Regions from separate parts of the Streptomyces sp. NBC_01465 genome, predicted to be linked through region 2. Evidence: riboswitches for the same ligand, from Rfam matches in the RefSeq annotation. Region 2 holds a riboswitch; each other region holds the start of a gene.

What was found. A riboswitch is a leader RNA that binds a small molecule or an ion and turns the genes downstream of it on or off. The one in region 2 is predicted to bind cyclic di-AMP.
Region 1: another riboswitch for cyclic di-AMP. It lies ahead of OG707_RS02750 (C40 family peptidase); the one in region 2 lies ahead of OG707_RS24255 (transglycosylase family protein).
Region 3: another riboswitch for cyclic di-AMP. It lies ahead of OG707_RS15140 (C40 family peptidase); the one in region 2 lies ahead of OG707_RS24255 (transglycosylase family protein).
Region 4: another riboswitch for cyclic di-AMP. It lies ahead of OG707_RS30690 (M23 family metallopeptidase); the one in region 2 lies ahead of OG707_RS24255 (transglycosylase family protein).

What each region holds. Positions count from the first base shown of each region.
Region 1 covers NZ_CP109467.1:630,344-637,835, forward strand. Annotated here, with positions in the region: gene OG707_RS02740 (ATP-dependent Clp protease proteolytic subunit) at 1-609, shown strand, start outside; gene OG707_RS02745 (hypothetical protein) at 617-925, shown strand; cyclic di-AMP (ydaO/yuaA leader) riboswitch at 1,217-1,392, shown strand; gene OG707_RS02750 (C40 family peptidase) at 1,396-1,869, shown strand; gene OG707_RS02755 (DUF6328 family protein) at 1,927-2,430, shown strand; gene OG707_RS02760 (LysE family translocator) at 2,399-3,028, opposite strand; gene OG707_RS02765 (LysR family transcriptional regulator) at 3,101-4,006, shown strand; gene OG707_RS02770 (ATP-binding protein) at 4,003-4,434, opposite strand; gene OG707_RS02775 (helix-turn-helix domain-containing protein) at 4,668-5,534, shown strand; gene OG707_RS02780 (DUF397 domain-containing protein) at 5,546-5,788, shown strand; gene OG707_RS02785 (8-amino-7-oxononanoate synthase) at 5,792-6,952, opposite strand; gene bioB (biotin synthase BioB) at 7,094-7,492, shown strand, end outside.
Region 2 covers NZ_CP109467.1:5,110,417-5,117,908, reverse strand. Annotated here, with positions in the region: gene eno (phosphopyruvate hydratase) at 1-596, opposite strand, end outside; gene OG707_RS24255 (transglycosylase family protein) at 779-1,522, opposite strand; cyclic di-AMP (ydaO/yuaA leader) riboswitch at 1,527-1,674, opposite strand; gene OG707_RS24250 (transglycosylase family protein) at 1,938-2,804, opposite strand; gene OG707_RS24245 (cytochrome P450 family protein) at 2,918-4,159, opposite strand; gene OG707_RS24240 (nucleoside triphosphate pyrophosphohydrolase) at 4,156-5,154, opposite strand; gene OG707_RS24235 (SurA N-terminal domain-containing protein) at 5,293-5,946, opposite strand; gene OG707_RS24230 (GtrA family protein) at 6,006-6,449, opposite strand; gene OG707_RS24225 (YfhO family protein) at 6,685-7,492, shown strand, end outside.
Region 3 covers NZ_CP109467.1:3,240,105-3,247,596, reverse strand. Annotated here, with positions in the region: gene OG707_RS15155 (alpha/beta hydrolase) at 1-671, shown strand, start outside; gene OG707_RS15150 (C40 family peptidase) at 635-1,684, opposite strand; gene OG707_RS15145 (hypothetical protein) at 2,032-2,385, shown strand; gene OG707_RS15140 (C40 family peptidase) at 2,396-3,526, opposite strand; cyclic di-AMP (ydaO/yuaA leader) riboswitch at 3,535-3,681, opposite strand; gene pcrA (DNA helicase PcrA) at 3,959-6,409, shown strand; gene OG707_RS15130 (M23 family metallopeptidase) at 6,417-7,492, opposite strand, start outside.
Region 4 covers NZ_CP109467.1:6,512,305-6,519,796, reverse strand. Annotated here, with positions in the region: gene OG707_RS30705 (bifunctional acetate--CoA ligase family protein/GNAT family N-acetyltransferase) at 1-1,837, opposite strand, end outside; gene OG707_RS30700 (HPr family phosphocarrier protein) at 1,964-2,245, shown strand; gene OG707_RS30695 (GntR family transcriptional regulator) at 2,370-3,053, opposite strand; gene OG707_RS30690 (M23 family metallopeptidase) at 3,246-4,061, opposite strand; cyclic di-AMP (ydaO/yuaA leader) riboswitch at 4,075-4,233, opposite strand; gene OG707_RS30685 (M16 family metallopeptidase) at 4,429-5,796, opposite strand; gene OG707_RS30680 (M16 family metallopeptidase) at 5,826-7,166, opposite strand; gene OG707_RS30675 (DNA gyrase/topoisomerase IV subunit A) at 7,334-7,492, shown strand, end outside.

The DNA of each region.
Region 1 (7,492 bases), 4.5 Mb from region 2:
GGCCCCGCCGCCCCCAGTGCCCGCTATGTACTGCCCGAGTTCACCGAGCGCACGACCACGGGAACCCGCACCCTCGACCCCTACTCGAAGCTGTTCGAGGAGCGGATCATCTTCATCGGCACCGCCGTGGACGACACCTCGGCCAATGACGTGATCGCGCAGTTCATCCATCTCGAGTACGCCGCCCCCGACCGGGACATCACCCTCTACATCAACTCGCCGGGCGGCACGGTCACCGCCATGACCGCGATCTACGACACGATGCAGCTCGTCACCTGCGACGTGGCGACCTTCTGTCTCGGCCAGGCCGCCTCGACCGCCGCCGTGCTGCTGGCCTCCGGCGCCCCGGGCAAGCGGGCGGCGCTGCCGGGTGCGCGGGTCGTCGTACAGCAGCCCGCCATCGAGGAGCCCGTCCACGGGCAGCCCTCCGATCTGGAGATCCAGAGCCTGGAGCTGCTGCGCATGCGGGAGCTGATGGCTTCGATGCTGGCGACGCACACGGGCCACAGCCCGGAGCAGATCGCCGCGGACATCGAGCGGGACAAGGTCTTCGACGCCGTCGCGGCCAAGGAGTACGGACTGGTCGATCACGTACTGGCCGCGAGGTGACCCGCGGATGCTGCCACCGGAATTGCCGCCGCTGCCCGCGCTGACGCGCGCCGAGGGCGAGTTCATCGACAGCTATCTGGAAGTGGTCGACCAGCTGGGACGGATCAACCCGGCCCGCGGCCACGACACTTACGGGGCGCTGCGGGCCGCCCAGGCCCTGGTCGCCCGGGCCGCCGCACTCCGTGACGCCCTGACGCTGATGCACACCCGGGGCGAGGACCGGCTCCACGCAGGGACCCTGACGACGGCCCTGCGGGTGCTGGACGGGGAGCGCCGGGCGGGGCGGGTCACCGTGCCGCCCCCGTCGGGGAGTTGATCCACCTCCCCCGGATGGCGTAGACGGGCGTAGCCGCTGCGTACTAAATGAGTTGCGCAGCCCACCTAGGCGTAGTACGGAATGATCGATTCCGCACCTGGTGCGGCGGTCGTCGGGGGCTCGACACTCGACACCGCCGGAGCTCTGTCCACCCGAACGGGGCAGTCGTGACGAGCCTCACATACGGCAGGTAACGCTCGGAAATCCGACACTTCATGGGTCAAGATCCCTGCAGACGACAAGCCCCCGCCACCTCGGCGGGGCGGTCCGGGCGGACGTCGAGTCCTGCCGCCGTCCCGGACGTCTGGTCGACAGGAGTGCATCGGCAGGAGTGGAGGACCCAGGCAGTACGGGTCCGATCCGAGTTCGGGGTCGGCCCTTGGGGTGAAGCCGCCAGCAGGCGGCCGGGCATCTTCGCCAGTCCGAATCCGACAGGTCATCCTTCACAGGCGGTTGACGAAGGGTTGCGCATGACTGCGCGGATTTGTGTTCCGTCCCTGCTGTCCCGGACCAGCGCCGTAACGGTGCTCACTGCCGCCGCTGTCGGTGGCACACTGCTGGCGCCGGGAGCCGCATCCGAGGCCCAGGCGGCCACGCTCGCGACGAAAGCACTGAACGTCGCCGCATCGAAGAAGGGGTCTCCGTACAAGTACGGGGCCGCCGGCCCGTCCCGGTTCGACTGCTCGGGGCTGACGCTCTACTCGTACAAGAAGGCGGGCAGGAGCCTGCCCCGCACGGCACAGGCGCAGTACAACAAGGTGCGCCACATCTCGTCCGGCAGCCGCACCCGCGGCGACCTGGTCTTCTTCCACTCCGGGCGGAGCGTCTACCACGTCGGGATCTACGCCGGCAGCGGGAAGATCTGGCACTCTCCGAAGACCGGCTCCGTGGTCAAGCTGGAGAAGATCTGGACGAAGAGCGTCTGGTACGGACGCGTGCGCTGACGCCGGGGCCCACCGGCCGGGGGCATGACCTCCGGCCGGCGGGATACTCGCTCCGGCATGACTGACGAGGGTCCCGGACCGGAACGCGACGAGACACGCATGGAGCGTGCCGACCGCAATTTTGTCGAGCTGCTCCAGGAACTCAGGGTCGTCCAGACCGGCGTCCAGTTCCTCTTCGCCTTCCTGCTGACCCTCGCCTTCACCACCCGTTTTCCCGAGCTCGACTCCTTCGAGCGCGGGACCTATGTGACGACCCTGCTGCTCACCGTGGTGGCGGCAGGGCTCTTCACCGCACCGGCCGCCCTGCACCGCGCCCTGTTCGGGCAGGGCGCGAAGGAGCGGATCGTGACGGTGTCCTCGCGGCTCGCGGGCACGGGGATGGCGGTGCTGGCACTCGCCCTGGCGGGTGCGGTGCTGCTGGTCGTCGACGTCGTCCACGGGATGCCGGAGGGCATCGCGGCGGGGGCGGGGACTCTGCTCGTCTGCGGCGGGCTGTGGGCGCTGCTGCCGTGGCTGGTCGGACGCGGGCTCAGTGAGACGCGGAACCGGCCACCAGGATGACTCCGAGACCGGCCAGCGCGGTCCCGGTGACACCCTCGACCGTCCTGGCCGTACGCGGCCGCCGCAGCCAGTGCCCGAGCCGGTCCACCAGCAGCGCCACGGCGGGGAACCAGACGAGGGCGAGTGCCACCACGATCGAGGCCAGCAGGAGCGTGCGCGGAAGGACCGGCGCCCCGTGCGGGACGAACTGGGGCAGCAGGCTCAGGAAGAGCACCGGCGCCTTGGGGTTGAGGACATTGGTGAGGAAGCCCTGGCGCAGGCACCGGCCGATGCCGTCGGTGGCCTTCTCCTCGCTCTCCGGCAGGGCGGGCGCGGGGCGGATCACGCTGTGGAGTGCGCGGCAGCCGAGATAGAGGATGTAGATCCCGCCCGCGATCTGGAGCGTACGGAAGAGGACGGGCACTGCGACGAGGACGGCCGCGAGGCCCGCGACAGCCAGCGCGGTGTGCACGAGCAGGCCCCCTGCGACGCCGACCGCGCAGGCGACACCGGAGCTGCGGGAGGCGAGTGCGTTCCGTACGACCACGGCGAAGTCCGCGCCGGGCATGGCGACCATGCCGGCGGCGACTCCGGTGAATGCGAGCAGTTGAGCGTCCATGCAGTACAGCCTGGACCGTGCGAGGCCTTAACGTGTACTTGCAATCTTCTGGGTCTGCCTAAAGGAACGCTTATGTACGACCCGACGCGGCTCGCCGCGCTCGTGGCCGTCGCCGAGGCCGGTTCGATCACCCGGGCCGCCGCGCGCCTCGGTTACACCGCGCCCGCGCTCTCGCAGCAACTCGCCAAGCTGGAGCGGGAGTCGGGCGCCACTCTGCTCGTACGACACCATCGCGGCGCCAAGCTGACGGCGGCCGGTGAGCTGCTGGCCGCGCGGGCCCGTACGGTGCTCGACGAGATGGACCGGGCCCGCCACGAGCTGTCCCGGCTGGCCGGGCTCTCCGGCGGCCGGCTGAAAGTGGGCACCTTCACCACCGCGGGCATCCATCTGCTGCCGCCCGTGCTGAGCTCCTTCCGCCGCGCCCATCCGGACGTGGAGCTGACCCTCGCCGACTACGAGCCGCCTCAGGGCGTGAGTGCGGTGGCCGCGGGCGACGCGGACCTGGCGCTGACCCATGCGTACGACCCCGCCGCTTCCGCGCCGCCGCCCTCGGGGGTGGCGCTGGAGACGCTGCTGGTGGAGGAGCTGGTGCTGGTGACCGCGCCGGGTCATGTACTGGCCGGTGGGGCGGGGCGGCTGCCGGTGGCCGATCTCGCCGGGCAGCCGCTGATCAGCAGTGCGCCCGCGCATCCGCCCCGCCAGGGCGTGGAGTCGGCGCTGGCCGCGGCGGGGGCGACGCCCGCCGTGGTGTGCGAGACGCCGGGGTACGCCCTGGTGTGCGCGCTGGTCAGTGCGGGGATCGGGGTGGCGGTGGTGCCGGAGATGGTCGCGGCGATGTCGGCGACGCCGCTGGGGGTGCGTCAGCTGGAGCCCGCCGCGTACCGCCGTACGATCTCGGTCGCGTACCGGACGGGCGAGGAGAGCCCGGCCGCCGACACGCTCCGGGCCCTGCTGCGGGGAGGGTTCGGGCGGGGCTAGCCGCCGACCGCCGCCGTCCACGGCAACGCGATCCAGACCGTCTTTCCGCCTTCGGGGGTGGGGGTGACGGTCAGCCGCCCGCCGCACTCCGCGGTCAGCCAGCGGATGATCACCATGCCGCGGCCGTTGTCCTGCTGGACGGCGGCCGGCAGCCGCTGGGGCCATCTCGGGTGACTGTCGGTGACGCCGATGCGCAGTTGCTCGTCGCGGTCGAGCTGGACGTCGACCGTGAAGGTGGGCGACTGCCCGAAGGTGTGCTGTACGGCGTTGGTCGCCAGTTCCGAGACGATCAGCCGGACCGTGTCGGAGATCTCGGCTTCGGTCGGGAGTCCCCATTCGGCCAGCACATTGGCGACATAGCGACGCGCGGAGGATACCGAGCCCGGCTCGCTCGGCAGAGTGACGGATGCTTCCTGGTGGTCTGCCATGGCGACGCTGTCCCTTTCCCACCGGGGCCGGCTCCGACGAATTGCGGATGTCCTTCGAGGACGGCCTCGGACTGTGCTTCGCGCCAGAGTGCCACTCATCGTGCCGCCATCGGCGGCGATCCACCAAGATGTGCATATATCTGTCGCCCGAAGTGATGAACTCTGCTACGAGAGACCGTATTTGGGCGGCAGACTGGCCCATCGCCGCGTGGCAGAAGTGTGAGGAGAAGCCCATGGGCAACGGTCCTGCGGTGCGACGCCGCAAGCTGGGGGAGGAATTGCGGAATCTGCGGCTGCGGGCCGGATTCACCAGCAGTCAGGCAGCACAACTCGTCGGCTGGCACCAGTCGAAGATCAGCCGGATCGAGACGGGCAGCAGCGGGGTGAAGAGCGCCGACGTGGCGCTGCTCCTCGACGCGTACGGGGTGCACGATCCGGGGCAACGGGCGCTGTTCACCGCGCTGTCGGGCGCGGGCGGCAGCGAGGGGCCCCACTGGTGGCACGCGTACCGCGGTCTGTTGCCGCCGCAGTACCGCGATTTCATCAGCCTGGAGTCGCAGGCGCACACCGCGCGGACCCTGGAAACCGTTGCGGTGCCCGGGCTGTTGCAGACACCCGAGTACGCACGGGCCGTCACCCGCGCCTCGCTGCAGCAGCTGCCGGAACTGCCGAAGGACACGGTCGACTCACTGGTGGACGTACGGGTGGCCCGCCAGGAGGTGCTCAGGACGGAGTGCCCGCTCGATCTCAGCGCCGTCATCGACGAGGCCGTGCTGCGCCGGCCGGTCGGCGGCCGCGGGGTGATGGCGGAACAGCTGCGCCATCTGACGGAGACCGCTCAACTGCCGCATGTACGGCTGCAGGTACTGCCCTTCGCCATCGGCGGCTACGTCGGAATGACCGGTCCTTTCATTATCTTCTCCTTTCCGAACATTGCTGATCTGGATGTGGTTGTTCTCGACCATTTGACGAGTAGCCTCTACCTCGAGCGGAAAGAAGACCTTGAGGCGTACAGCGCCGCGTTCCGCACCATTCAGGCGCTCGCTCTTCCGCCACAACACTCATTGGAGCTCATCGCCGGGATCGGTGACGGCGTGTAAGGGGAGGCATCATGTCCGCGCATCATGCGAACACCTCTTCCAGCACTTCCACTTCTCTGTACGGCGCGCAATGGCGGCGCAGCAGCCGCAGCACAGGAATGAACAACTGTCTCGAGGCGGCACGGCTCGGCTGCGGCCGGCTGGCCGTACGCGATTCCAAGAATGTCTCGTTCCCCGCGCTGCTCTTCACGCCCGGAACGTGGACCACCTTCCTCGCCGCCGTGCGCAACGAGGCGCCCGGCAGCCTGGGTTGACGGCTACGCGACCGGCGCGGTCGCGATGATCGTGTCCACCGCCGCGCCGATCTGACGATCCGTCAGGTCGGCGCGTGCGGTGAGCCTCAGCCGCGAGATGCCGTCCGGCACCGACGGCGGACGGAAACACCCGACGGCCAGACCCGCACTCCGGCAGTCGGCGGCCCACCGCACCGCGGAGTCCGCGGACGGCGCCTGCACGGAGACGACGGCAGCCTGCGGCCGCAGCGCGGTCAGACCGGCGGCCGTCAGCCCCTGGTGCAGCGAGCTCGCCACCGTACGGACACGCACCGCGAGGGCGGGTTCGGCGCGCAGCAGCCGCAGCCCTGCCAGGGCCGCCCCGGCCGCGGCCGGGGCGAGGCCCGTGTCGAAGATGAACGTGCGGGCGGCGTTGACGAGATGGTCGATGACCCGGGCCGGTCCGAGGACCGCGCCGCCCTGACTGCCCAGCGACTTGGAGAGGGTGACGGTGGCGACCACGTCCGCGTCGCCCGCCAGGCCCGCCGCGTGGACCGCGCCCCGGCCGCCCGCGCCGAGAACGCCCAGACCGTGTGCGTCGTCGACGAGCAGTGCGGCATCGACCTCCCGGCATACGGCCGCCAGTTCGGGCAGTGGCGCGGCGTCGCCGTCGACGGAGAAGACCGAGTCGGTGACGGCGAGCGCGCGGCCACCGTGCGCCTGGAGCGTCTTGCGTACGGCCTCGGGATCGGCGTGCGGGACGACGGCCGTCTCGGCGCGCGAGAGCCGGCAACCGTCGACGATCGAGGCGTGGTTGCCCGCGTCGGAGACGATCAGTCCGTCGCGGGCGGTGAGCGCCGTGAGCGCGGCCAGGTTGGCGGCGTAACCGGAGGAGAAGACCAGGGCGGCCTCGAAGCCGCAGAACTCGGCCAGTTCGCGCTCGAGTTCCGTGTGCAGCTCGGTCGTGCCGGTGACGAGACGCGAGCCGGTGGCCCCCGCGCCCCAGCGGCGGGCGGCCTCGGCGGCCGCACCGGTCAGTTCCGGGCGGCGGGTGAGCCCCAGATAGTCGTTGCTCGCCAGATCGAGCAGGTCCGACACCGCGGGGCGCGGGCGCAGGGTGCGTACGAGACCGGCCGCCTCGCGCCCCCGGGCCGCTGCGTCGATCCAGTCGAACCCTGAGAACGCGTCGGAAGACTCACCAGGCATGGCCGTTCCTTTTGTAGGCAGTCCACAGACCCTAGCGGCGGCCGCCCGAGGTCAGGGTGTGGCAATACACACACCCTGAACAGGGTCTCTTGTTCAAATCCTCCTTGGCGGCGCATGGTGCCGTACGCCAGGATCAGGCCCATGGACCTGTTGAGCACGCTGGTGGACAAGGGGCTTCGGCGCGAGCTGCCGACCCGCGAAGAAGCGCTCGCCGTACTGGCGACATCCGACGACGAACTGCTCGATGTCGTGGCCGCTGCGGGCAAGGTGCGCCGTCAGTGGTTCGGGCGGCGGGTGAAGCTCAACTATCTCGTCAATCTGAAGTCGGGGCTCTGCCCCGAGGACTGCTCGTACTGCTCCCAGCGGCTCGGCTCCAAGGCCGAGATCCTCAAGTACACCTGGCTGAAACCGGACGAGGCCTCTCAGGCGGCCGCCGCCGGTGTCGCGGGCGGTGCCAAGCGGGTCTGTCTGGTGGCGAGCGGGCGCGGGCCGACCGACCGTGACATCGACCGGGTCTCGGAGACCATCGAGGCCATCAAG
Region 2 (7,492 bases):
CCCTTGGTCTTCAGGACCTTCTTCAGCGTGTGGTAGATCTCCGCACCCCAGCGAAGGGCCTCGGAGAAGGACTCCGCGCCGATCGGGGCGATCATGAACTCCTGGATGTCGACGTTGGAGTCGGCGTGCGACCCACCGTTGAGGATGTTCATCATCGGGACGGGCAGCAGGTGCGCGTTCGGGCCACCGAGGTAGCGGAACAGCGGCAGGTCCGAGGCCTCGGAAGCGGCGTGGGCCACGGCCAGGGAGACACCGAGGATGGCGTTCGCGCCGAGCGAACCCTTGTTCTCGGTGGCGTCGAGGTCGAACATGGCCTGGTCGATCAGGCGCTGCTCGGTGGCGTCGTAGCCGACGAGCTCCGGGCCGATCTGCTCGATGACGGCGAGGACGGCCTTCTCGACACCCTTGCCCTGGTAGCGGTTGGGGTCGCCGTCACGAAGCTCGATGGCCTCGAAGGCACCGGTGGAGGCGCCGGACGGAACGGCAGCACGACCCGTGCTGCCGTCGTCGAGGCCGACCTCGACCTCGACCGTGGGGTTGCCTCGGGAGTCCAGGATTTCCCGGGCTACGACGACGTCGATGGACGGCACGAGCATCTCCTTATGGGATGTGACGCTAGGTGGTGCAAGTTCGCTTTGGCCTTGCGACAAGAGCCTAACCGGCTGGCGGGGTTCGGCCAGCCGTGCGACCGGCTACTGGACAGTAGTAACGCAAAAAGCCCCGACCCGGCGCAAACGGGGGGAGTCGCGCCGGGCCGGGGAGCTCTGAGGAGCGGGGATCAGCTCAGGTGGAGCTGCTGACCCGGGTAGATCAGGTCGGCGTCCTTGACGATGTCGCCGTTGAGCTTGAACAGCTTCTGCCAGGTCGTGTCGTGAGCCTCGGCGATCTTGCTGAGGGTGTCGCCGGACTTGACCTTGTACTCGCCGTCGCCCTTCTCGTACGAGGACGAGGCGGAGGAGGAGGTCGAGGGCGCCGGGGTCTCCGCGGCGGGGGCCTGGGCGGCCTCGTCCGAGGAAGAGTCGTCCGACGTGCTCGCGGAGGAGCCGGAGTCGGTCGAGTAGGAGTTGTCGGACGAGGACGAGTCGCTGGAGGACTGGTCGCTCGAGGACGAGCTGCCGGAGTCGGTGCTGACGCCCGGGTCGACACCGTCGTTGCTCAGGTTGCCGGCGCCGGCACAGGCCCAGGCACCCGGGCCCTGCAGGGCGAGCAGCTTCTCGGCGGTGGCGATCTGCTGGTCCTTGGTGGCGAGGTCGGCGCGCTCGGCGTACTGCGTACCACCGGCGGCGGCCCAGCTGGACTGGGAGAACTGCAGGCCACCGTAGTAGCCGTTGCCCGTGTTGATGGACCAGTCGCCACCGGACTCGCACTGGGCGACGGCGTCCCAGGTGGAGACGGAGGCGGCGGAGGCCGAGGTGGCGCCGATCAGGGGAGCGGCGATCGCGGCACCGGTGATGCCGGCGAGCGTGGCGAAACGGACGGCCTTCGACGGGCGACGGTGCTTGGACTTGCTGGAAAGCAGCATGCGGAAATCTCCTCACCGACGCCTACGAGGTGAGCTGTCGGGTTCGGGCCAATGAGTTGCCCGGCCGAGCGTCCTAGCGCTCGGCTTAACCCCAAGCCGGTCTCCCGGCACTTACCTGGGTCCCCCGCTCCTGCCTACGGCGCTTTACGCGTCGAGTAATCCCAGCGACCGACGGCAGGATTCGGCGTGACGGTCGTTGGTGCTCGCTTTGACGAGCGGCTTAGACCGTAAACACACGTCGCCCCGATGTTCAAAGACGAACATCGGGGCGAAACTCCACCTGTTGCACACAGGGAACACACATTTACGCAGGTGGGGGACGGCGTGATCGGGTGGGGAGAACGAGGCGCGCGCGAAGAGTGACGAGACCCTTGTCTCACTTGGATAAAAGCGGACAGAAGGGGGTCAAGTACCCCTACTTTTCGCCCAGAACAAGGCTCTGGCCAGGAACGATGAGGTCCGGGTCCGCTCCGACCGTCTTCTGGTTGGCGGCGTAGAGCGCCGGCCAGCCGCCCTGAATGTCGTGTGCGTCCGCAATGGCCCAGAGGTTGTCGCCGGAGCGGACCGTGTAGCTGCCCTCGGTGGCGTCGGAGCGCTCCGGGGTCTCGCCGCGGGAGGCCTTGGAGCTGTCCGTACGGCCGCTGGTGTCCTCGCTGCCGCGGTGCTTGCCCGTACCGGCGCCGGTGTCCTTGCCCGCGTCCTCGCTCTTGTCCGCACCCGTACCGGCGTCGTCGCTCGCGCTCGCCGAGGGGGTGGGCGAGGCCGTGTCCGACGGGGTCGCCGAGGGCGAGGGGGTCGCGGAGGGGGTCGCCGTGTCCGAGGGGGTCTCGGTCGCCGAGGGCGTCGGGGTCGCGGTGTCCTCCGCGCCGGGGTCGACCGACGGTGTGGCCGAGGAGCCGGAGTTGTACTCCTTCGCGAGGCCGGAGATGCCCGCGCAGCTCGCCCAGGGCTTCGTGCCCTCCGCGGCGAGGATCTTCTCGGCCACCGCGATCTGCTGGGCGCGGCTGGCGAGGTCGGCGCGCTCGGCGTACTCCGCGCCGCCGTAGTTCTCCCACTTCTCCTGCGAGAACTGCAGACCGCCGTAGTAGCCGTTGCCGAGATCGGCGCTCCACATGCCGCCGCTCTCGCAGAGCGCGACCCGGTCCCAGGTGGTGGAGTCCGCGGCGTGGGCGCCGGTGGCGGCCAGCAGCGGAATCGCGATGGCCGAACCCGTCACTCCTGCCGCTACGACGATTGCGGGAGCCTGACGAGGGCGGCGATGCCGACCGTTCCCGGAGCGCATGCGAGGGCCTTCCGTGTGACGGATGAGTCGAACGGTGAACGTAGCCGGAATCGAACGTCGGTCACAAGTCGATGCAGCGCAGATCACGTGAAAGTCACAGGTTTGACGATCCGTCAGCTTTCTTCGGGGGTGAACTCCACGGGCAGCGTGCGCAGTCCACGCATGATGAGCCCGCCACGCCACCGCAAATCGGTCGATTCCCCGGCAAGTCGCAGGTCCGGGAGGCGAGTCAGGAGGGTCGCGAGCGCCGTCTGGCCCTCCAGGCGGGCGAGCGGTGCACCCAGGCAGTAGTGGATGCCGTGGCCGTATCCGAGGTGTTGGTTGTCACTTCGGGAGAGGTCGAGGGTGTCGGGTGCGGTGAAGCGCTCCGGGTCGCGGTCGGCGGCCGCGAGCACGACGAGCACGGGGTCGCCCTCGGCGATGTCCTGGCCGCCGATCGTCAGCGGTTCGGTGGCGAAGCGCCAGGTCGCGAGCTCGACCGGGCCGTCGTAGCGCAGCAGTTCCTCGACTCCGGTGGCCAGCAGGTCGCTCTCGCCCGCCGCGAGGGAGGTCTGGAGGCGCTCGCGCTGGTCCGGGTTCCGGAGGAGGGAGTGGACGCCGTTGCCGATCAGGTTCACGGTCGTCTCGAAGCCGGCGAAGAGGAGGATGAACGCCATCGCGGCGGCCTCGTTCTCGGTGAGGTGATCGCCGTGGTCGCTGGCGCTGACGAGGTGGGAGATCAGGTCGTCGCCGGGGTTCTCGCGTTTGCGGTGGATGAGTTCGGCGAGGTAGTTGCGCATCTTCTTGACCGAGCGGGCCACACCGCCGCGCGGGCCGCCGCCGTGCCGGATCATCATCCCGGCCCAGTCGCGGAAGTCGTCCTGGTCCTCGCGCGGGACGCCGAGCAGGTCGCAGATCGCATAGATGGGGAGCGGGAAGGCGAAGTCGTGGATCAGGTCCGCCTCGCCCTTGGCCGCGAACTTGTCGATGAGGTCGTCCGTCAGCTCCTGCACGCGCGGGGCGAACTCGGCCACCGTGCGCGGCGTGAACGCCTTGGAGACCAGGCGGCGCAGGCGCGTGTGGTCCGGTGGGTCGATGTTGAGGAGATGGGTCATCAGCTCGGCCTTGCGCTCGCCGGGGATGCCCGTCTTGCCCTTCGCGTGGGCGGGCTCGGCGTGGTGCGCGGGGTTCTTGGAGAGCCGCTGGTCCGCCAGGGCCTGGCGGGCGTCCGCGTACCGCGTGACCAGCCAGGCCTCCACGCCGCTGGGGAGCGACGTCCTGTGGACCGGGGAGTTCTCGCGCAGCCAGGCGTAGGCGGGGTACGGGTCGGTCGCGAACTCCCAGGTGAAGAGCTCGGGTTGGGGATCGACGGTCACTTGCGTACGCCCTCTGCCGCCACGATCGCGTCACGGTACGCACGGGCCGCCGCCCGCAGCGCCGCCTCGGGGTCCGTGCCCGCCGCCTCCGCCTCGGCTGCCAGCGCGAGGAGTTGGTAGCCGACGCCGGTGCCCGTGGGGAGGGGGACGTCGAGGGACGCCGTACGGACGCGGGAGGTGAGCTTGGCCGCGAGGGCGAGGGCGGGCTGGCCGAGCGGGACGCCCTCGGTCACCGAGTCGCGCTGCTTCTCGATCGCCTTGGTGCGCAGCCAGTGGGCCTTGACGTCCTCGGGGGTCTCGGCCGTCTCGTCGCCGAAGACATGGGGGTGGCGGTGGATCAGCTTCTCGACGATGGTGCCGGCGACGTCGTCGATCGAGAAGGGCTCGTCCCCTTCTTCCCCGGTGGCTTCCTGCGCGATGCGCGCGTGGAAGACGACCTGAAGGAGTACGTCGCCGAGTTCCTCGCGCAGTTCGGTGCGGTCGCCGTCCTCGATGGCCTCGACGAGTTCGTACGCCTCCTCGATGCCGTACTTGGCGAGCCCCTTGTGCGTCTGCTGCGACGACCACGGGCACTCGCGGCGGATCCGGTCCATGACCTGGACGAGGTCGAGGAGGCGGGCGCCGGGAAGGTCGTAGGAGCCGGGGAGCAGTTCGAGGTCGGGCATCTGCACGCGGCCGCTGCCCGCGAGGCGGGCGAGCGAGTCGGTGAGCCGCCGGTCGCCCTCGTCCCCGCCCGCACCGGAGGGGATGACGACCAGGGTGCGGCCGCCGGCGCAGTCGTCCACCAGGTCCTGGGCGTCCGCCGCGGTGTGCTCGACCTCGATGCCCGCCTCGCGGAGGTACGGCAGCTGGGGGTGCGCGGTGTCGGCGCAGAGCACGCGGTCGGCGGAGTGCAGGGTCTGCCAGGCCGGCCAGGAGAGGATGCCCGGCGCGACACGGTGTGTCGTGGTGAGCAGAACGATGCGGCCGGGGGCGGCGGAGTCTTCAGGGGTCACCCGTCGACGTTACCCCCGGCCGGGCGGGGAGAGCCGGGCCGCTGCGCGGAGCAGGGCCCCGGGGCTCCGCCCCGGACCCCGCTCCTCAATCGCCGGAGGGGCTTGATTTGGCCTGGCGTCGTCCGAAAGAGCAGCCGGTCAGGCGCCCGTCTGGGCCGGCTGGGCCTCCTTGGTCACCTGCGTGATCCACGGGGTCTTGTAGTCGGCCAGCGCCACCTTCTGGTTGTCCCAGGTTCCGTAGCGCGGATTGACGTCGATCTTCAGCTGCTTGGAGGCCTCGGCGAGCGCGTCCGTCAGCGCCTTGTTGCCCTCCTGCGAGGTGGGGTCCACGCCCAGCGAGCTCGACAGCTTGCCCACAAGGACCTGCTCCCGCGCGAAGTCGTCGACCTGCGAGGGGGCGATGCCGTTCTGCTGGAGCAGCGTCTGCTCCACCTTCGCCTCGCTGCCCGCCTGCTGCACCCACGACTTGCGGACGTCCTGGATCTCCTTGCGGGAGACCGTGATCCCCGCTTCGGACGCGGCGCGGTCGAGCACCCGGTCGAGGATCAGGGTGTGCAGCTTGGCGCGGCCGAGCTGGCCGGTGTTCTTCACCAGGTCCGCGGCGTTCGCGGACTCCGACTGCGCCGTCCGTACGTCCTTGACCTGGGCCTGCACCGAGGAGACCTCGATCCGCTGCCCTCCGACCACGGCCGCGGCTCCCGGATGGGCGTCGCTGCCGCAGGCGGCGAGGAATGGGGCCGCGCAGAGGAGCGCGGCGGAGACGGAGAGCGCAGTGCGACGGCGGCGGTGCAAAGGAGCCTCCCGAGCGGCGAGATTGTGCGGCGGTGCACAAAGTCTTGCGGTGATCGATGTTAGGCAGTCGGCGTGGTCTGGGCCACTGATTCGCCCAACGATTCGGAGGCTTGACGGTTGTCGGGGCGGAGCATGATCGTCCGCGAAACGACAAAAGTAATGGGAATGGCGGCAACCGCGGCGGCCAGAGGGGCCCAAGTGCTGCTGAAATGGGCCAGATCGACCAGGGCGTACACACCGAAGGTCGTGATCACGAAGTTGGCCGCGTTGGTGAGCGGGAAGAGCAGGAACTTCCGCCAGGTCGGACGGATGCGGTACGTGAAGTACGCGTTGAGGAAGAACGAGCCGACCATCGCGAGGCAGAACGCCAGAATGTGCGCCGCGAGATACGGGAGCTCCTTCAGCAGGAGCAGGTAGCAGACGTAGTACGTGCCGGTGTTGACCGCGCCGACCATGGCGAAGCGGACCATCTGCACTATCGGTGCGGTGGCGGTCAGGGTCATGGGCGCACGGACTCCGGGGGCTGCGGGGGCTCTCGTCCTGATTCCTGCAGGGATTCCTGCAGGGATTCCTACGGGGATACCGCCCCATCCTCCCCGACCGTGCCCTCCGGCACCATCACCGGGCCCCGGCCCGGATGACCGCGCGGCGACCATTGGATGAACTGCGTTCCGCACCCGCGGTTTTGTCCGCATCGGTCCGGCATATTCGGCGTCGTCGCCCCGCAGAAGGATTCCGATGCCCACGCTCCAGGCCACCCGTCGCCTCCCCCGCCCCCGCCGGTCCGACGCCCCGGCCGCGCCCTCGCCCCGCACGCGGCCGCGCGCCCGTGCGGCCGGCCTGGCCGCACTGATCACGGTCGTCGCCGTCTGCGGCGCCGACGCCGTCGCGCGGGTCGCTCCGTTCGGGCACCACCGGCGCAGTGTGAACGACCTGGGCAATGAGTACGTTCCCTTCCACGCGCACCTCTGGGACCTCCTCCACGGCCGCGCGGACGGCGGGCTGCTGTTCAACTGGCAGTCCGGGTACGGCACTTCCTTCCTGCCCGACCTCGGTACGTATCTCAGCAGCCCCTTCGCCCTCCTGGTCGGGCTCTTCCCGCGCGACCGCATCGACCTCGCCGTCTATGTGGTCACCGTGCTGAAGATGGCCTCCGCCGCAGCCGCGATGACCGTGCTGCTGCTCGCCCTGCACGACCGCGGCCGGCACCGGTGGCTCGCGGGGGTGCTCGGAGCGTCGTACGCGCTCTGCGGGTGGTCGATCCTGGAGGGCACGTACAACACGATGTGGCTGGACGGGCTCATCGCCTTCCCGCTGCTCTGCCTGGTCGGGGAGTGGGCGCGGACGGGGCGGCACCGGGTGGTGGGGCCGCTGGTCGTCGCGCTCGCCTGGACGGCGAACTTCTACACCGCGTACATGGCGACCATCGGCGCCGGGTTGGTGCTGGTGGTGCGGCTGGTGCTGGAGGAGCCGGAGATACGGAACCGGATGCGCGCACTCCTGCGCGCCGCCCGGTCCGTGGTCATCGGCATCGCGCTCTCCGCTC
Region 3 (7,492 bases), 1.9 Mb from region 2:
TGCTCGGCGGTTTCCCCGGGTCCGCCAAGGCCTGGTTCGGCAGCCTGAACGTCAACGCGCAGCTGGCGCCGCGCATGAAGCGCGGGGAGATCGCGCCGTTCATCCTCGTGGAGCCGCGGACCAATCTGCTCAACCGGCAGGACACCGGGTGCGCCAATGTGCCGGGCGTCGTCAACGCCGAGTCCTGGCTGAGTGTGGACGTACGGAAGGCGGTGACCGACAACTTCCGGGCGGCGAGCGGCGCCAAGGGGTGGGCGGTGGCCGGGTATTCGGCCGGTGCCCACTGCGCGGTGAAGCTGGCGCTGGCGCACCCCGACCGGTACCACGCGGGGGTCGGGCTCTCCGGCTACAACGATCCGGGGGCGGAGCATGTATCCATCACGGCCAAGGACCCGCACCTGCGGCAGGTGAACAACCCGCTGTGGATCATGAAGCACGCCAAGACCCCGCCGCGCGTCGCCCTGTTCCTCTCGGGCGGACGGCACGACGGGTATCTGGACGGGCTCGCACTGCAGCGGGCGGCCAAGTCCCCGACGAGCGTGCAGGTGGTCGCCGTCACCGGACCGCACACCACCGGGCTGTGGAGGCGGCAGGTGGTCGGGGTCTTCGAGTGGCTGACCTCGGAACTCGCGCCCTACCCGGGGCGGACCGCGCCCGCGAAGGGCATCTGATCGATGGGGGCGAGGCGGACCGGGGCGCCGGGGTGCGGGGCGTGGATCATCTGGCCGCCGCCCACGTACAGGCCAACGTGGCTGATGCCCGAGTAGAAGAACACCAGGTCGCCGGGGGCCAGTTCGGACTGGCTGACGCGCTGCCCGGCGTTGATCTGCGTGTACGTGGTGCGGGGGAGCGAGACGCCCGCCGAGCGGTACGCGGCCTGCGTGAGCCCCGAGCAGTCGAAGGCGTTGGGGCCTGTCGCGCCCCAGACGTAGGGGCTGCCGAGAGCTGAGTACGCGAACGAAACCGCCTGCGCCGCACGGGAGTTGGGGGCCACGGCCGAGGAGCGGGCCACCGAGCGGCTGGCGGCCGCGGCGGGGGCAGCGGCCGTGTCGCCGCTCTCGTAGCTGGCGCGCTCGGGGGCGCTGAGGCGGGCGAGGAGCGCCTGGGCGTCGCGGATCTTGGCCTGGACCTCTGCCTTGTTCTTCTTCAACTCGGCCTGGTCGGCGCGGAGTTGTGTGAGCCGGTCGTCGGCCGTGGAGCGCAGCTGGTCGATCTGGCCGATCTGGTGCTGGATGTCGTCGATGTCGGCGGACTGGCGTGCGCCCACCTGGTCGACCAGCGAGGCCCGGTCGAGGAACTGCGAGGGGTCCGAGGAGAGCAGCACCTGCACGGTCGGGTCGATGCCCCCGGTGCGGTACTGGGCGGCCGCGCTCTGCCCGATCTGGCGCCGGGCGGCGTTGAGGGTCTCGGTCTTGCGGGCGGCCTCGTCCTGCAGCGCGGAGATGGCCTTGCGGGTGGTCTGCGTCTTCTGCTTGGCGCCGTTGTACGCCTCGGTGGCGACCTCCGCCTCCTGGTAGAGCTTGTCGACCTTGGCCTTGACCTGCGCGGGGGTGAGGTTCGGCTCCGCGTGCCCGATGCCTTCGAAGGCGGTGGCGGAGGCCGCGGTGGCGATCGCGAGGGTGGCCGCCGTTCGGGCGGCGGGGCCGGAGAGCGGGCGCTGCTTGGGCTTTCGGTGAGCGGCCACGGGGGCGGGTCACGTCCTTCCGTATGACGTCCGTTACGTGCGTCCGGCGGCGGCCCGCACAGGGGGAGCGGGCCGCCGCCGGTTCTTTCGGCGGTGGTGACCGACAGTCGTCCGATCCAGCGGACGGGACGGCGGTGGGGAGCCGGTCACCTGGAGAAGGACGCTAAACCTGATGGTTGCGCGAAAGTGATGGAGTGACTGGAAGTGGTTCATTTTGGTCAGTGCGTGAGCGTCTGTGACCGGTGGGGTGGGGGCGTCTCTTTGGATTCCGGGGCTCTGTGACCGAAGCGGTGGATGTGCACGACCTGAGTGAAAGGTGGTGCTAAGGGGTGGCTAGGGTCGGGGCCATGGACGTACTGATCAATGTCTTCGTGGGCCTGCACATCATCGGCATCGCCTCGCTGCTCGGCGGATTCCTGACCCAGATGAAGGCGATGGGCGCGGGCACGGCGCGCTTCGTGCCCGCGATGCTGCACGGTGCGCTGACGATGCTGGTCACGGGGGTCGCGCTGGTCGGGCTCAACCAGGCCGACGACCACACCGTCAACAACATCAAGATCGGCGTCAAGCTGGCGATCCTGATCGTCATTCTCGGCCTGGTCTACGTCAAGCGTGACGAGGAGAAGGTCGAGAAGGGGCTGTTCGGTGCGGTCGGCGGCCTGACCGTGGCCAACATCTTCATCGCGGTGCTGTGGACCTGAGGAGCTTGAGCTACGCGGGGCGCACCGAGCCGTAGATCGGCATGTAGTAGATCGACTCCTCGCGGACGTTCGCGCCCGTGTGCGGCGCGTGGATCATCTTGCCGCCGCCGATGTAGATCCCGACATGGCTGATGTCGTCGTAGAAGAAGACCAGGTCACCGGGTTGCAGATCCGCCGTCGCGACGCGCGTGCCGACCTTCACCTGGTCCCAGGTGGTGCGCGGCAGGTCGATGCCGGCGGCCTTCCAGGCGGCCTGGGTGAGGCCCGAGCAGTCGTAGGAGCTGGGGCCCGTCGCGCCCCAGACGTACGGCTTGCCCATCTGCGCGCGGGCGAAATCGAGGACCTTGGCGGCCTTCGCCGCGTACGAGCTGGAGGACGAGGAAGAGGAGGACGAGCCCGAACTGGCTTCCTTCTTCGCGGCCTCCGCCTTCGCCGCCTTCTCCGCCGCGGCCTGCTTGGCCGCCAGGTCGGCGGCCTTCTTCGCCGCCGCCTCCTGTCGCGCCTTCTCCAGTGCCGCCAGCCGCGCCTTCTCCTCGGCCGTCAGCTTCGAGAGCAGCTCGCGCGTCTCGGCGAGCTTCGACTGCACCTGCTGTTTGGTCGCCTTCAGATCGGCCTGCGACGTGGTGAGCGTCTCCAACTGCTCGGTCGCCTCGGCCCGTTCCTTCGCCGCCGCCTTCTGCTGCTTGGTGTAGTCGTCGACCGCGTGCGTCTGCTGCGCCGACAACTGCTTCATCAGCTGGTTCTGGTCGAAGTACGACTGCGGGTCGCTGGCCAGGAGCATCGTCGCGGTGGAGGCGAGATTGCCGCCCCGGTACTGCGCGGCCGCGTACTGCCCCAGCTCGCGCCGCGAGTCGTTCAGCTGCTGGGTGCGCTGGGCGACGGCGTCCAGGAGCCGGTCGACCTTCTTGCGCTGCTGAGCGGTGGACTCCTTCGCGGCGTCGTACCTCTGCGTCTCGGTGCCGGCCTGCCGGTACAGGTCGTCGACCTTCTTCTGTACGTCCTCGATGCTCGGCTTCGGCTGCACGGGCGCGGCCTGCGCGCTCTGTGCGAGCAGCGAGACGGAGGCGAGGGCGGCGGTGGTGATGCCGACTGCGGGAGCCGTGGCCCGTATTCGGGTACGCGGCTTGCGGTGGTCTGCCAAGGCAGGCGTGTTCCTTCCGTGGACCGCCTACCGGGTTAGCTGTCGGGTTCGGGCTGTCGGAAGGCCGCCCTACGGTCCTGGGGGGTACGGACCGATTCACCCCGGTGGTGCTTGGTGGGTCCCCGGCTCCAACTGCCGTACGGCAGAGCGGACTCGGCGCGGCGGCGCGCTCCGGCGCGGGTCGCCGGTGGGGGCACGGCCACCTGACGGAGCACGGTAGCCAACCCCTGGGGCGGGTGGGAAGCCTGATGTTCGATATGCCCGATACATTTTCGTGACCTCTCGGGACCGGACGTAAAGGCACGCGTCAGGTGTACGCACCGGTGCGGTCGGTAACGGAACGTGATGGGGGTGGTGCGGTTCCCGTCTACGGGGCCCTCGCTGCCGATCCCTGCCCGGACTGTCAGTCGTGCGGCCTAGACTCGGTAGACGATGAGCAGCCTCTTTGACGACAGCTTCCTGGCGAACCTCCAGCCCACCGAGGACGCGCCCCCGCCCCCCGAGGAGCACGCTCCGGAGGAGGAGGTCCCCGCCGACCTCTTCGGCGGAGCCTTCGACGGGCCGCCCCGCGACGCGTACTACCGCGACGGCGCCCCCCGCCCCGCCGTGGACCCCGCCGCGCTCCTGGACGGCCTGAACACCGAGCAGCGCGCCGCCGTCGTGCACTCGGGGTCCCCGCTGCTCATCGTGGCCGGCGCCGGCTCCGGCAAGACCCGCGTGCTGACGCACCGCATCGGGCATCTGCTGGGCGCCCGTGGCGTCCACCCCGGCCAGATCCTCGCGATCACCTTCACCAACAAGGCCGCTGGTGAGATGAAGGAGCGCGTGGAAGGGCTCATCGGCCCGCGCGCAGGCGCCATGTGGGTGCTGACCTTCCACAGCGCCTGCGTCCGCATCCTGCGCCGCGAGTCGAAGAAGCTCGGTTTCACGTCGTCCTTCTCGATCTACGATGCCGCCGACTCCAAGCGGCTGATGGCCCTGGTCTGCCGCGATCTGGACCTGGACCCCAAGCGGTTCCCGCCCAAGTCCTTCAGCGCCAAGATCTCCAACCTCAAGAACGAGCTCATCGACGAGGAGACCTTCGCGGGGACGGCCGCCGACGGCTTCGAGAAGACGCTCGCCGAGGCGTACCGGATGTACCAGGCGCGGCTGCGCGAGGCCAACGCCCTGGACTTCGACGACATCATCATGACCACGGTGCACCTGCTCCAGGCGTTCCCGGATGTCGCCGAGCACTACCGGCTGCGGTTCAGGCACGTACTCGTCGACGAGTACCAGGACACCAACCACGCCCAGTACACGCTGGTCAAGGAGCTGGTGGGGTCCGGTCCCGCCCCCGCCGAGCTGTGCGTCGTCGGTGACGCGGACCAGTCGATCTACGCCTTCCGGGGCGCGACGATCCGCAACATCCTCCAGTTCGAGGAGGACTACCCGAACGCGACCACGATCCTGCTCGAGCAGAACTACCGGTCCACGCAGACCATCCTCTCCGCCGCCAACGCCGTCATCGAGCGGAACGAGAGCCGCAGGCCCAAGAACCTGTGGACCGACGCGGGCGAGGGCGCGAAGATCGTCGGCTACGTCGCCGACACCGAGCACGACGAGGCGCAGTACATCGCCGAGGAGATCGACCGCCTCACGGACGCGGGCGACGCCAAGGCCGGAGACGTCGCCGTCTTCTACCGTACGAACGCCCAGTCCCGTGTCTTCGAAGAGATCTTCATCCGGGTCGGGCTGCCGTACAAGGTCGTCGGCGGAGTGCGCTTCTACGAGCGCAAGGAGGTCAGGGATGTGCTGGCCTATCTGCGCGTCCTCGCCAACCCCGAGGACACCGTCCCGCTGCGCCGCATCCTGAACGTGCCCAAGCGCGGGATCGGCGAGCGCGCCGAGGCGATGATCGACGCGCTCGGACTGCGGGAGAAGATCAGCTTCCCGCAGGCACTGCGCCGGGTCGACGAGGCGTACGGCATGGCGGCTCGCTCCTCCAACGCCGTGAAGCGGTTCAACGTCCTGATGGAGGAGCTCCGGACGATCGTCGAGTCGGGGGCCGGGCCGGCTGTCGTACTCGAAGCGGTGCTCGAACGGACCGGCTATCTCGCCGAGTTGCAGGCATCGACCGACCCGCAGGACGAGACGCGCATCGAGAACCTTCAGGAACTCGCCGCCGTGGCCCTGGAGTTCGAGCAGGAGCGGTCGGCCGCGGGCGAGGAGAGCGCGGGGACGCTCGCCGAGTTCCTGGAGAAGGTCGCGCTCGTCGCCGACTCGGACCAGATCCCGGACGAGGACGAGGACGGGGCCGGCGTCATAACGCTGATGACGCTCCACACGGCCAAGGGCCTTGAGTTCCCTGTGGTGTTCCTGACGGGCATGGAGGACGGGGTCTTCCCGCACATGCGCGCGCTGGGACAGGTCAAGGAGCTGGAGGAGGAGCGGCGGCTCGCGTACGTGGGGATCACGCGCGCCCGTGAGCGGCTGTATCTGACGCGCTCCACGATGCGCAGTGCGTGGGGCCAGCCCTCGTACAACCCGGCCTCGCGCTTCCTGGAGGAGATCCCGGTCCAGCACCTGGAGTGGAAGCGGACGGGTGCCATGGCGGCTCCTGCGGGGCCGACGTCGGGGATCGCCGCGTCGCTGTCGTCCTCGCTGTCCTCGTCGCGCTCGCGCGGCGGCCGCGGCGGTGCGACGGGCTTCGCCACGGGGCGGGCCGGAGACAAGCCTGTGATCACTCTGAACGTGGGGGACCGGGTCACCCACGACCAGTTCGGTCTGGGCACGGTCATGCAGGTGACCGGGACGGGCGCGGACGCCCAGGTGACGGTGGACTTCGGGGACGAGCGCCCGAAGAAGCTGCTGCTGCGGTACGCGCCGGTCGAGAAGCTGTAGTTACGGCTTACGTCGGGTCGAGGCCGTGGCTGCGGAGCCACGGCAGCGGGTCGATCGCCGAGCCGCCGCCGGGCCGTACCTCGAAGTGCATGTGCGGCCCGGTGGAGTTCCCGGAGTTTCCGGAGTACGCGATGACGTCGCCGGCCTTCACCTCACCGGAGCGGATCTTCGTGCTGGAGAGGTGGCAGTACCAGGTCTCGGTACCGTCGGCGCCCGTCACTATGGCCATGTTGCCGTAGGCGTTGTTCCACTGCGTGCGGATCGTGCCGTCGATCGCGGACATCACGGGCGTGCCGTACGAGACGGGGAAGTCGATGCCGGTGTGGACGGACATCCAGTTGACGCCGGCCTGGCCGAAGTAGGCGCTGAGGCCCCTCTGCTTCACCGGCAGGACGAACTTGGGGCGGGCCGCTTCCTTGGCCGCGGCCTCGTCCTCCGCCTTCTTCTTCGCTGCCGCCTGGCGCTCCTTGAGGTCGAGGCGCTCCTGCGTACGGCTGGCGCGGTCGGCGAAGTCGTCCGCCTCGTGGCTGAGGTTGGCGAGCTGCGTGTCGACCTTGTTGTTGGCGGCGACCGGCTTCACGGACGAGGGATCGGCCGCGGCCTGGGTCGTCTTGCCGTCGCCGGAGTCCGAGCCGAGTCCGGTGACGGAGGCGGCGGCGATACCGGCGACGCCCATCACACACGCGGAGGGCACGGCGATGGTGAGGAGCGCGGACCGCTTGGCGGGGGTGCGGCGCCTGCCGCGGCTGCCGCCGCCGGAGGAGCGGCGGGGGGAGGGGGCGGCCGGTACGGCCTCCGGCTCCGTGGTCAGCTCGACCGGGGCCTCGGTCAGATCCTCGGGCTCGGTGTGGACCGGCTCGGTGTAGACCTGCTGCGAGTGCTCCTGGTGCTCCGGCTCCGCGTACGCGGCGAAGTCGGCGGTGCTGAACTGGCCCGTCTCCGCGGTGATGTCCTGCTGCACGGAAGCGCCGGCGTCGTTCCAGGCGGTGGCGTCGTACACACCGGTGTCGTAGACCTGCTGCTGCGTGGTGGTGTCCCACTGCTGCTGGTACTGCGGCTGCTGCATCTGCTGCTGGCCGGCCT
Region 4 (7,492 bases), 1.4 Mb from region 2:
CCGGGGCGACCGTCGCCGTGGCCGCGGCCAGGGCTTCCGCCAGGCCGCCGATCTCGACGTGGACGACCGCGACCGGCTTGGCGGGGGCGCCTGCGGCGGCTTCGCGCAGGGCCGCGCCGAGGATCTCGCCGTCGCCCATCTCCTTCATGCCGTCCTCCCCCACCCAGGGGATCGCGGTCACCACGACCGCGTCGCAGCCGTCGTCGGCGAGCGCTTCGGCGAGTGCCGCGCGGAAGTCCTGGGGCGTTGCGGACGTCGTCAGGTCGCGGGGCGGGAGCGGGCGCAGCCGCTCCGTGAGGCAGGCGTCGTACGTGAGGAGGCCGAGCGATTCGGAGTTGCCGAGGATCGCGACCCTGGGCCCTGCGGGCAGCGGCTGCCCGGCCAGCAGGACGCCCGCGTCGACCAGTTCGGTGACGGTGTCGACGCGGATGACGCCCGCCTGGCGCAGCAGGGCCGAGACCGTGGCGTCGGGGACGCGGGTGACGGGCACGGCGTGGCCGGGCGGCGCGGAGCCGCTGTGCCGGGCGCCCTTGACCACGACGACGGGCTTCACGGCGGCGGTGCGGCGGGCGAGGCGGGTGAACTTGCGCGGGTTGCCGATCGATTCGAGGTAGAGGAGGGCGACGTCGGTGTCGGGGTCGTCGTACCAGTACTGCAGGAAGTCGTTGCCGGAGACGTCTGCGCGGTTCCCGGAGGAGATGAAGGAGGAGAGGCCGGCGCCCCTGCGGTGCAGTCCGGACAGGAGGGCGATGCCGATGGCCCCCGACTGGGTGAAGAGGCCGATGCGGCCGGGGGCCGGGGACTCGGGGGCGAGCGAGGCGTTGAGGTGGACCGCGTCGGAGGTGTTGATCAGGCCGAAGGCGTTGGGGCCGATGATGCGCATCCCGTACGAACGGGCCTGGCGCACCAGTTCGCGCTGGCGCTCCCTGCCTTCGGGGCCGCTCTCCGCGTATCCGGCGGAGAGAACGACCAGGCCCTGGACGCCGCTCTCGCCGCAGTCGGCGACGGCCTCGGGGACCCGTTCGGCGGGGACGGCGACGACCGCGAGGTCGACGCTCTCGCCGATGGCGGCGACGGAGGGGTGGGCGGGGACGCCGTCGACTTCGGTGACGTCGGCGGGGAAGGCCTTGTTCACCGCGTACACCGGGCCGGTGAAGCCGGAGGCGAGCAGATTGCGCAGGATCGTACGGCCCACTCCGCCGGGTGCGCGGCCCGTGCCGACGACGGCGACGGAGCGGGGGGCGAGCAGGCGCTGCACCGAGCGGGCCTCGGCGCGCTGCTCGCGCGCCCGCTGGACGGCGAGGGACGCCTCGGTGGGCTCCAGGTCGAGGGTGAGGTGGACCGAGCCGTCCTCGAAGCTGCGCCGCTGCTCGTAGCCGGCGTCCGTGAACACCTTGATCATCTTGTTGTTGGCGGGCAGCACCTCGGCGATGAAGCGGTGCACGTCGCGTTCTCGGGCGACCGCCGCGATGTGCTCCAGGAGGGCCGATGCGACGCCTCTCCCCTGGTGCGCGTCCTGGACGAGGAAGGCGACCTCGGCCTCGCCGGTGCCGATCCGGTCGTAGCGGACGGTGGCGATGAACTCGCCGCCGATCGTTGCCGCGAGGCCCACCCGGTCGACGTAGTCGTGGTGGGTGAAGCGGTGCACGTCCTTGTCGGACAGCCGCGGGTAGGGCGCGAAGAAGCGGTAGTACTTCGACTCGTCCGAGACCTGCTCGTAGAAACTGACCAGCCGATCGGCGTCGTCGGGGGCGATCGGCCTGATCCGCGCGGTGCCGCCGTCGCGCAGCACGACATCGGCTTCCCAGTGCGCCGGGTACGCCAGGTCCGGGTTCATGAGGAGAGCCTACGGGTCGCCTACGGGTCGCGGGGCGACCCCGACCGGTGCAGGCTGGGCCTCAGCATCCCGTACCCCGTGGTTGAATGGTCTAGACAACAGTCAGAGAACTTGAAGGGCAACACCATGGCTGAGCGCCGCGTAAATGTCGGTTGGGCCGAGGGTCTGCACGCCCGTCCCGCCTCCATCTTCGTCCGTGCCGCCACGGCCTCCGGCGTCGCGGTGACGATCGCCAAGGCCGACGGCAACCCCGTCAACGCCGCATCGATGCTCGCCGTGCTCGGTCTGGGCGCGCAGGGCGGCGAGGAGATCGTGCTCGCTTCGGACGCCGAGGGTGCGGACGCCGCTCTCGACCGTCTGGCGAAGCTGGTCGCCGAGGGTCTCGAGGAGCTCCCCGAGACCGTCTGAATTTCGCACACCGAAGCCGCTCCACCAGAATTGTGGTGGAGCGGCTTCGGCATTTCCTGAACCTTTTTCGGGCAGCAGAAAAGAGAGGCTCTTAAATGCCTCTTCTTTGTATACGGCGCGACTGTTAATGCGAACCGCCCGCGTTGTTTACAGCATGTTGCGAAGTCCTCACACGCATTGCGTCGGGGCGGCGCAGCCGGTGCGCGGAGCTCACGCGCTCCGCGTGCTGCACGGTCAGCGCCCTGGCCCGCTCCGCGTCGCCGCGTGCCACGGCGTCGACGATCGCACCGTGCTCGGCCCACGAGTCGACAGGACGCACGGGCTGCTCGACGGCGTACATCCAGGCGATCTTGTGCCGCAGCTGGGTGAGCAGCGCGGTCAGCGGCGGACTGCCCGAGGCCTGGGAGAGGGTCTCGTGGAACCAGCCGCCGAGCGAGCGCAGGTCCTCGCCCTGCCCCCGCCTGGCCCGCTCCTGCCCCAGCCTGACCAGGCCGCGCAGGACTTTGAGGTGGGCTTCGGTACGTCGCTGAGCTGCCCGGGCCGCGCCCATCGGCTCCAGCAGCAGCCGCATCTCCAGAAGATCGGCCGCCTCCTGCTCGGTGGGCTCGGCGACGCAGGCGCCGGCATGGCGGCGGGTGAGCACGAAGCCCTCGGACTCCAGGGTCCGCAGTGCTTCGCGCACCGGTACGCGCGAGACGCCGTACCGGCGGGCCAGGACCTCCTCGGTGAGCCGGCTGCCGCGCTCGAAGACACCGGAGACGATGTCGTCACGGATCGCCGTGCATACCGAGTGCGCCGGAATGCGCATCACCGAACCTCCGCCTTAATCCCCGCGAAACGCGGTCGATCGACGCCTGTTCGGCGACTCTATTGCAGCGGACGTGAATTTCCGATGGCGGCCGGTTAATCATGGATATCTTTTGGCCACGGAACCGTACGCGGAAGGCCCCGGCGCTGATGCGCCGGGGCCTTCTCGGTGGTGCTACGGGTGGAGCAGCTGTCAGACGTTCACGCCGTGCGAGCGCAGGTACGCGACCGGGTCGATGTCCGAGCCGTACTCGGCGGTCGTACGGGCCTCGAAGTGCAGGTGCGGGCCGGTGACGTTGCCGGTGGCGCCGGAGAGGCCTATCTGCTGGCCGGAGGTGACGGCGGAGCCGACCGAGACGCCGATGGACGAGAGGTGGCCGTACTGCGTGTACGTGCCGTCGTTCATCTTGATGACGACGTTGTTGCCGTACGCGCCGCCCCAGCCGGCCTCGACGACGGTGCCGGCGCCGACGGCGTGGACCGAGGTGCCCGACGCGGCGTGGAAGTCGATGCCGGTGTGGCTGCCGGAGGACCAGAGGCTGCCGCCGGTCTTGTAGCCGGTGGAGACGTAGGAGCCCGTTATGGGCGCGACGTAGGCGTTCAGGCGCTTGCGCTCGGCCTCGCGGGCGGCGCGCTCCTTGGCCTCGCGCTCCTGCTTCGCCTTGGCCTCGGCCTTCGCCTTGGCTTCGCGTGCCTTCTTGGCCTTGGCCTCGGCCTTCGCCTTGGCTTCCGCCTTGGCCTTCGCGGCGGCCTTGGCCGTGGCGGCCTCGTGCTTCTGCGCGGCGGCCTGGGCGTCGACGTGCGCGGCGAGGGAGTCGCCGATCACGATGGTCTGGGTGAGGCCGGTGGTGTCCACGGCGGGGGCCGCGGCTTCGGCGGCCATGGCCGGGGCGGCCAGGGTTCCGACGACGCCGGTCGTGGCGAGGGCGGCGGCACCGGCGAAGGTCGCGGTCCTGCGCGTCAGACGGTTCGGGGCACGGTGCTTACCGGTAGGGCGGGCGAACGCCATGAAGGGGCTGGTCCTTTCCTTCCTTCTCGCCTACCGGGTTAGCTGACGGGTTCGGAGCAGGAAGGTCTCCTACGGGCGTGCGCCTTGCGGCTGGGCCCGATTCACCCCAGGGACTGAGTGGGTCCCCGGCTCCCCAGGCTCGCGCCTGACGGGGACTCGGCGATCACTGTCCGGGGCCGCGGATGCGGCTTACGTACGACGAACAGCGAAATCGACGCTAAACGCTCCCGCTTACCGGAACCAAACAGACAGCTTGTTTTGTAGCGCACGCCACAGGACATCCAGGCAACCACAGAACAAACCGGACAAAAGGGAGAACCTCGGCGGCCGCCCGGCCGCCGAGGTCCCTTTTGCCCCTGTCCGTCAATCAGCCCGTGACGACGGTCACTTCGCCGATGCCCAGCTGCCTGACGGGCTCCGCGATCTTCGCCGCGTCCCCGACCAGGACCGTGACGAGGCGGTCCTCGGGGAAGGCGTTGACGACCGCGGCCGTGGCCTCGACCGTCCCGGTCTCCGCCAGCCGCGCGTACAACTGCGCCTGGAAGTCGTCGGGAAGGTGCTGCTCGACCTGGTCGGCGAGCGTGCCCGCGACCGCCGCCGCCGTCTCGAACTTCAGCGGGGCGACACCCACCAGGTTCTGTACGGCGGTCTCGCGCTCCGCGTCGGTGAGCCCCTCGGCGGCGAGCGTGCGCAGCACCTTCCAGAGGTCCTCCAGCGCCGGTCCAGTGGACTCCGTGTCCACCGAGCCGCTGATGGCGAGCATCGCGGCGCCGCTGCCGTCGGCGGCGGAGCGCATCACCTGGCCGAAGGCCCGGACGCCGTAGGTGTAGCCCTTCTCCTCGCGCAGGACGCGGTCCAGACGCGAGGTGAGGGTGCCGCCGAGGCAGTACGTACCGAGCACCTGGGCGGGCCAGACGCGGTCGTGCCGGTCGGCGCCGATCCGGCCGATCAGCAGCTGGGTCTGTACGGCGCCGGGGCGGTCCACGACGATCACGCGGCCCGTGTCGTCGGCGGTGATCGGCGGGGCCGGGCGCGGGGCCGCGGTGTTGCCGGTCCAGTCGCCGAGGGTCTCGGCGAGCAGCGCGTCCAGGTCGACGCCGGTGAGGTCACCGACGACCACGGCCGTGGTCGTGGCGGGGCGCACATGGGCGTCGTAGAAGGCGCGGACCCCGGCGGCGTCGATGTTCGACACCGTCTCCTCGGTGCCCTGGCGGGGGCGCGACATGCGCAGGGTCGCCGGGAAGAGCTCCTTGGAGAGCTGCTTGGCGGCGCGGCGGCCCGGGTTGGCCTGCTCGTGCGGGATCTCGTCGAGGCGGTTGCGTACGAGCCGGCTGATCTCGCCGTCGGCGAAGGCCGGTGCGCGCAGTGCCTCGGCGAGCAGGCCGAGCCCCTTCGGCAGCCGGGAGACGGGGACCTCCAGGGAGACCCGGATGCCCGGGTGGTCCGCGTGGGCGTCCATGGTGGCGCCGCAGCGCTCCAGTTCGGCCGCGAACTCCTCGGCGGTGTGCTTGTCGGTGCCCTCGTTGAAGGCGCGCGACATGATCGTGGCGATCCCGTCGAGGCCCTCGGGCTCGGCGTCCAGGGGGGCGTCGAGGTTGACCTCGACGGCGACCACCTGCTGGCCCGGACGGTGACAGCGCAGCACCGTCAGACCGTTGGGGAGCGTGGAACGCCCGGGGGCCGGGAACGCCCAGGGCGTTGCGGTGCCCGGCTGGGGCTGCGGGTGGTACGTCATGCTCACGGCAGCGGTGTCGGTGGTCTCCGTCACTGGTCCGCCCCCTCTTCTTCGGTCGCATCGGCGGCGGTGGTCGGCTCGTACACGAGGACCGCACGGTTGTCGGGGCGCAGACGCGCCTTGGCGACCGCCTGCACCTCCTCGGCCGTGACGTCGAGGACCCGCTGCACGGCGGTCAGCGCGAGCTGCGGGTCGCCGAACAGGACGGCGTACCTGCACAGTTCGTCGGCGCGCCCCGCCACGGTGCCGAGCCGGTCCAGCCACTCGCGCTCCAACTGGGCCTGGGCGCGCTCCATCTCCTCGGCCGTGGGGCCCTGCTCGGCGAACCGGGCGAGCTCCTCGTCGACGGCCGCCTCGATCTGCGGGACCTCGACACCGCCCGACGTCTTGACGTCCAGCCAGCCGAGCGAGGGGGCACCGGCCAGCCGGAGCAGGCCGAAGCCGGCCGCGACGGCCGTCTGGTCGCGCCGTACGAGACGGTTGTGCAGCAGGGAGGACTCGCCGCCGCCGAGGATCGTGAGGGCGATGTCGGCCGCGTCGCACTCGCGGGTGCCGTCCTGCGGGAGGCGGTAGGCGGCCATCAGCGCGCGCGACGGAACCTCCTCGTGGACCTCTTCGCGCAGCTGCTCGCCGATGGTCTCCGGGAGCGAGCCGTCGCGCGGCGGCTGCTTGCCGTCGTGCGCGGGGATCGTGCCGAAGTACTTCTCGACCCAGGCGAGGGTCTGCGCCGGGTCGATGTCACCGACGACCGAGAGCACCGCGTTGTTGGGCGCGTAGTACGTACGGAAGAAGGCGCGCGCGTCCTCGAGGGTCGCTGCGTCGAGGTCGGCCATCGAGCCGATCGGCGTGTGGTGGTACGGGTGCCCCTCCGGGTAGGAGAGGCCGGTCAGCTTCTCGAACGCGGTGCCGTAGGGCACGTTGTCGTACCGCTGCCGGCGCTCGTTCTTGACGACGTCGCGCTGGTTCTCCATCGACTCCTCGTCGAGGGCGGCGAGCAGCGAGCCCATCCGGTCCGCCTCCAGCCAGAGCGCGAGCTCCAGCTGGTGGGTGGGCATCGTCTCGAAGTAGTTGGTGCGCTCGAAGCTGGTGGTTCCGTTGAGCGATCCGCCGGCTCCCTGCACCAGCTCGAAGTGACCGTTGCCCTTCACCTGTCCGGAGCCCTGGAACATCAGGTGCTCGAAGAGGTGAGCCAGGCCCGTACGGCCCTTGACCTCGTGGCGCGAACCGACGTCGTACCAGAGGCAGACTGCGGCGACCGGGGTCAGGTGGTCCTCGGAGAGCACCACGCGCAGGCCATTGGCCAGCCTGTGTTCCGTTGCTGTCAGGCCGCCGGAGGAGGCCTCGGCGGTGGCCGTGTGACCCATGGGCATGTACGTCCCTTCGATCGCGGTAAAGAGAAAAGCGAAGTCCTGCCACTGTATGCAAGCGCACCGACAGCGCGCTAAGTTCCCGGGTCGCGGTCGGTGTTGTCAGTGGGACGGTCCACAATGGTCGGCGTCCCTACCTGACCAAGGCATGTGAAGGAGCCGCAGCAGCGATGGCCCGCCGCAGCACGAAGACCCCGCCGCCGGAGGACTTCGAGGAGAAGATCCTCGACATCGACGTGGTCGATGAAATGCAGGGCTCCTTCCTCGAGTACGCGTACTCGGTGATCTACTCCCGGGCCCTGCCGGACGCCCGGGACGGTATGAAGCCC